2 regions of the Paenibacillus sp. CECT 9249 genome follow, and region 1 is predicted to be linked to the other one. Evidence: riboswitches for the same ligand, from Rfam matches in the RefSeq annotation. Region 1 holds a riboswitch; the other holds the start of a gene.

Region 1 (3,165 bases):
GTGCATTCCCTCCGCCATATACGTACGCAACTCGGAACAACACCCCGTCCTCTTACGGTTTATTTTCGTCCCGCTTTATTTATTCTCGATCGTAAATACAAAACCCTTTCGGCGGCGCAAATCGCACCTGAGGAAATGCAAATGTTTCTGCAAAATCCTCTTTTCCAATCCGAAAAACAAGCGGGGATCGTTGCCGGACGATTATAGATTCAACATTAGTTTGGCCATTGTGAAGTAGATGATCAATCCGGTTCCGTCAACCAATGTTGTAATAAACGGACCTGAAACAACGGCCGGGTCGACTTTTAATTTGTGTAAAACGAGCGGCAAGATCGCCGAAACGAGGGATGACCAGATGACAACAAACACGGCGGTGACGGCAACTACCGAGCCGATGTCGAATCCCACCCCCAGAAACTCCGCCCGCACAAAGGCGGCAAGTCCCATACAAATCCCGAGAAAAATACCTGTGGCTACTTCTTTGCCCATTACTTTGAAAATATCCTTGAATCTGACTTCGCCGAGAGCCAGTGCGCGAACGAGCGTCGTTACCGTCTGCGTTCCCGAGTTGCCTCCCGTGCCGATCAGCAATGGTATAAAGAAGGTTAAGGCAATCACTTCGGACAGCGTATCTTCAAAGTGGCGCAGCACATTCCCCGTATAAGCCTCCGCGACAAACAAAATGAGCAGCCATCCGATACGTTTGCGGAACAATTTCCAAATGGAGTTTTTAAAATAAGGCTCTTCTAGCGGCTGACTTCCGCCCAGTTTCTGAAAATCCTCGGTCGCTTCTTCATGAATGACATCGATCAAATCGTCTACGGTAACAATTCCAATCATCCGGTTGTCGTGAGTAACGACGGGGATCGCAACCAAATTATAATTGGTTAAAATATTCGCGACTTCTTGCTGATGCATATCGGCGGGAACGGAAATGACATCTTCTTTCATGATATCCCCTATTTTCGATTCGGTACCTGCCATGATCGTATCTTTCAGCGATACGATGCCGACTAGCTTTCCATAAGTGTCGAGAACATAGATATAGGAAACAATTTCGGCCTCATGTCCGACTTTTCGAACATGCCGCAAAGTCTGGTCTCCCGTCCAAGAATCCCGAACGGCAATGTATTCCACTGTAGCGAGACTCCCTGCCGTTTCCGGGGGATAGTTCATCAACGTGCTCAGTTTATCCCGATAATCGAGCGGCAATAACTCCATTAATTTATCCGCTTGATGAGGATGAATGGCTAAGAGCAAATCGACGACCTTATCGCTTGACATTTCATGAAGCAGCAAGGTGGTCGTTTCTTTGCTGCTCCGAACGAGAATGCGATATTGCAGTTCCGGCTCGATATATTCGAGAACTTCCGCACTTAACGGAATGGGAAACATGGATATAAGCGCGAGCTGTTCCTCACTGTCAAGATCTGTTGTTAACATTTCCGCTACATCAAAAGGTTGAAAACGGGATATGAAGTCGCGTATTTCGGACTCCTTATGATGGGCTAGCAATTTTTTGAGTTCTTGTACCATGAACATTGCCTCCTTCATGAACATTTTTTTCTCCACACAAAAAAACACGCCCATAACGAATGAAGGCGTGTTATACCCGAAAAATCGACACCTCCATTCGTTGAGTTTTAGCACTGTATGGCATAGGAGCGGAATCCAGCTACATTAAAAACCACCTTATGTCGATGGCTTCTGTTGACCCATTGGCGTCTTTGGACATTTCTGGGCAGCAGCATTTCTCCATACAGGAGCCTCACCTAACGAGGTTCGTATTTTATTTCCGTGGAAATCGACCGAAACCAAAAAAGCCCTCCCATAAAGAGAGAGCCTTCATCCGTTTCCTTACGCGCAAAGGTTGCTCGCATGTTACATAGGCCCGCACAAATCGAAGCACGCCTCGCACATATCGCGAAACATGCGCAAATCGCCGCATGGGGAACATGGGAGGGCCGTAGGGAAAGGACTCTTCCTCTTTACTGAATCTCGCCTTCGGTTATCGTTTCGACTCGGACTTCCTTCCATGATCCCACCCCTTTCTCAAAATGAAAATCCTCCGGAGTCTGAAGGTTTGTATAGGAGACTCGCCTAACGAGGACAGAACGACTACAAGTTTTATCGTACTCCCAACCGTTTATGCTGTCAATGACAATTGCTGATCGCCAGAAAAAGTAGCGAGTAACGGGAATCCGTTTTGACAAAATGTCAACATCGATATATATTATAAGCAAACCGGTTTTTAGAAAGGATCGTCAGTATGTCTGAACAGAAGAACAGCGGCACCCTTGGCTTATTGTTGAAGAGACTGTTACAGGAGCGCTCTTTATCCATAAGGAAATGCAGCGAACTCACCCAGATTGATCCGGCCACCGTCTCGCGGATCATAAACGGGAAGCGAAAAGCGACTCCGGAACATTTGCAACGATTTGCCGATTGTCTCGAGGTTCCCGTCTCGGAGTTGTTTGCCGCTGCCGGTTACTCTGTCAATCGGCGGGAATCGGATATTCATGCCTCGATCGACAATATTCAAGACATCCTCGAATCCTCCAATGTACATTATAATCAGTTCAGCGTAGAGAATGTCGAACGGGAATTGGCCAAATACGAACAGTATGCGCAAACGGAAGAAGGCAAAGAAACGATACTGCGGCAATTTGAGACAAAGCTTCAAAAAATAAGCGGTACCGGACCGTTTATTCATCAGCTAAAAGATATGTACGAGAAATTCCGCATAAACAAAGGCGCTCCATGGGAGATGGCATTAATCGGAAGCGCATTGATTTATTTTATTTCGCCAGTGGACGTTATTCCGGATTATATTTTTCCGATTGGTTATATAGACGATGCTATTGCCGTAAAACTGATTGCGAACGCTCTCCAGACACCGAAATTGTTCAAGCCGTCCGAATAACGGGACGTTCGTGAAAATCAAAAATAGATGTAATGGGTTGTTGAGACGGACTCGGCGACCCTTTTTTCTCGACATAAACGGTTATTCCGTTCTATTGACAAAATTCAATCAACTCGTTTCCCATTTGTCAACATTTCATGTAAATGGATATGCACACTGTTGCTAATCGCCAATATAATGTTCATTAAATAATCGTCAAAAGGAGTTTTTCATATGACATCATGGTTTATTATTGCTGCGTT
Region 2 (3,165 bases), on a different contig from region 1:
CGGGAAGTTCGAACGGGGCATGGCCGTGAAGCATGTGCGCGTCGGTAAAGAAATCAAGCTATCTCAGCCGCAGCAATTTCTGGCGCAAGACCGCGATATCGTTCAGGAAGCTTATCCGGGGGATATTATCGGCTTGTTCGATCCCGGCATATTCCGCATCGGCGATAGCTTGAGTCAAGGTTCCGAGGTGACATTCGACGAACTGCCGACGTTCTCGCCCGAATTATTCGCCAGAGTCACGGTCAAGAATGCGTTAAAGCATAAGCAATACCAGAAAGGCGTCGATCAGTTGACGGAGGAAGGAACGATTCAGGTGTTCTACTCCACGGGGACGTTCGACGAGACGATTCTCGGCGTTGTCGGCCAGCTGCAATTCGAAGTGTTCGAATATCGGATGAAAGCCGAATATGGCGTGGAAGTGCTGCTGCAGCGGCTGCCGTTCCAATTCGGCCGCTGGGTTGTCGGCGACAGCATCGATCCGGCGAAATTCCGCATTAATTCGCAGCTTGTCAAGGACAAGAAAGACAATTACGTCGCCTTGTTCGAGAACGAATATGCGATGCGGACCGCAATCGACAAAATGCCTGACGTAAAATTTCTGGAGACGGCTCCGTAAGAGCCGTCTTTTCTTGTATTGCGATTAGGGGATATCGTGCCTGTTCCGATGCGTTCTGACGCTGAGAACGAGCCCTACCGCGATCATATTCGTCAATAAGGAGCTTCCTCCGTAACTTATAAAGGGCAGCGCGATTCCCGTCATCGGCATCATGCCGATATGCATGGCGATATTCTCGAAGATTTGCAAAGTCAACATTGAAATGACGCCGACCACGATGTACGACCCGGACAAATCTTTGCATTCGGACGCGATGCGGATCATCCGGTAGAAGAGCAGGAAGAACAAGATGAGCAATAACGCCGAGCCTGCAAACCCGAATTCTTCTCCGATGACGACATAAATAGAGTCTGCGTAATTATAAGGGATGAATCCGTTTTGCGTATAAAAACCGTGCTGAAACCCTTTGCCGAACAACTGCCCCACCCCGACGGCGGTGAGCGAATTCATGACATGCCAAGCGGAATTCGGATCCGCCCCGGGGTCCAGAAACGTTTGTATCCGTTCTAATTGATGCGGCTTAACAATTTTGGAGAATAGATTGAAATCGAAATAATACAAAGCAACGATGAGCCCGACGATGGCAGCGGCCGTTCCGGCGCCGACCGCAATATGTTTGATACGGATATTGCCCGACCATAGCATGCCGATATAAATGCTGATGAATACGATCGCCGTGCCTAAATCGGGCTGCATCAAGACCAACACAAACGGTACCGCCGTGAACAGAGTAATCGGCAGGATGTCGCTCCACACTTGAAGCGCGTCGCCCTGCCTTTTTTCTTGCAGTTTGGCAATGACGAGAATGAGCGCAATTTTCACAAGCTCGGACGGTTGAAATTGAATAAAGGCGAGATTGATCCATCGTCTCGATCCGTTAATCGTTACTCCTTGGAACATGACATAGATGAGGAATACAATCCCGATTCCGTATAAAAGATAGGATAATTTACGAACGAAAATTCGATAATCGATAAGCGCCAGCACACAGACCAAAATACCGGATACCCCGTATAGCAGCAGGTTGTTCATGTGCAGTCCTTCGTATTTCGTAAGATTGGTTGCGCTGTAAATGGCGATGGTGCTCACGGCCATGAAAATGCCGACAATAAGCAAAATGATATAATCCAGTTCTCTCCACTTTTTAAACATGCATATTACCTCCAATAAAAAAAATGAATCCCCTAACTACTAGAGGATTCATGGAATATGCAAATGCAAATAGAAACTTCCGATGTCCCTCCAAGTCGAGTTTTGGCACTATACAACGTAAAGGCAACGTCGAGCGTTGTCTTAGCCACATTATGAAAAGCCTTAATCCGGCAATCCCTGTTCAACCCATGGGCATCTTTCGATATTTCTGGGCAGTGGCATCTGTTTGTATAGGAGCCTCACCTAACGAGGTAATTGGCAAATCATTTTATTATCTATAGCATCATACGACTCATGCCGATGAAATGTCAATACTTCTGGAGGAAAAAGATATAAATAATGGCAAACACTACTGAAGAACAACTTTGTCCCCTTCGTTCAGCCCGCTGATCACTTCGGTTTTATCCGCCGTCTCCAATCCGATTTCAATAAATGTTTTCTCGAGTCCTTCCGGGGTCTGCTTCATAACATAGTACTTGTCGTTTTCCCGCTGCACGGCCAGCGTCGGCACGACGACGATATTCTCCTTATTGGCGATTTCAATCTCGCCCGTCAAGCTGAGGCCGGCGATCAAATTCTCGTTCGGCTGCAGATGAATATTCACTTCGAATTGCGCGGCTTGGCCGGAGCTTTGATCCGTTCCCGACTTGGCAAATTTGGAGACGCGTTCGACGCTGCCCTCAAGCGTAATATTTTTCAGCGCATTGATCTTCACCTTAACCGGCATGCCCGGCTTGATCTGAAATACGTCTTGTTCGCCGACGTACGTTATCAGTTGAAGTTTGCCTAAATCGACGATTTTGCCGAGCCGGTCGCTTTCCTTGACGGCCTGCGGAATTTTGCTGGAATCTTCGAATAGAAATATGCCGGCGTCCGGCGCGGCAAACTTCGATTGGCCGAGCTTCTTTTTCTTTTCCTCAATATCCGTTCGATTGATCTGTTCATTAACTTCGTTTAATTCGTTTACAATTTTGTTTTGTTCTTTTTCCACAAAATATTTTTTCGATTCGTATTCCGTCGTCAATGGCGGAGCTTCGTGTTCGCTCATGGCAGCCTGCAGCTCATTCAATCTTTTTTCCAGCTGCGCCTTTTTGGAATTCGCCTCCATCAATGCAATATCGTTGCTGAGCTTGGTGCCGTCGAGCTCGAACATGATATCGCCTTTTTTCAATTGCGTCCCGTCTTTCACATGCCATTTCACAACATCGCCGGAATATGGCGCATAGATGAAAGTTTCATTCAAGTAAGAGGATTTCCCTTTCACTTCGATCGTCTTGGACAAATTTTCGCGGGTGACATCGAACTGCAGCATCGTTTCCGCTCCCAAATCGACGGGCGCTGCCGCCGGAGGTTTACTGAGCCGATATAAAAAGAAACTGATAGCGATAATGACGATT

Evidence for each region. A riboswitch is a leader RNA that binds a small molecule or an ion and turns the genes downstream of it on or off. The one in region 1 is predicted to bind magnesium.
Region 2: linked by a shared signal. The riboswitch ahead of LQ229_RS03570 (FtsW/RodA/SpoVE family cell cycle protein) and the one ahead of mgtE (magnesium transporter) in region 1 are both predicted to bind magnesium.

The regions. Positions count from the first base shown of each region.
Region 1 covers NZ_CAKKLI010000004.1:119,813-122,977, reverse strand. Annotated here, with positions in the region: gene mgtE (magnesium transporter) at 202-1,536, opposite strand; M-box (ykoK) riboswitch at 1,621-1,787, opposite strand; gene LQ229_RS05570 (DUF1232 domain-containing protein) at 2,270-2,923, shown strand; gene ytaF (sporulation membrane protein YtaF) at 3,137-3,165, shown strand, end outside.
Region 2 covers NZ_CAKKLI010000003.1:12,438-15,602, forward strand. Annotated here, with positions in the region: gene LQ229_RS03565 (peptide chain release factor 3) at 1-616, shown strand, start outside; gene LQ229_RS03570 (FtsW/RodA/SpoVE family cell cycle protein) at 641-1,768, opposite strand; M-box (ykoK) riboswitch at 1,850-2,026, opposite strand; gene LQ229_RS03575 (efflux RND transporter periplasmic adaptor subunit) at 2,118-3,165, opposite strand, start outside.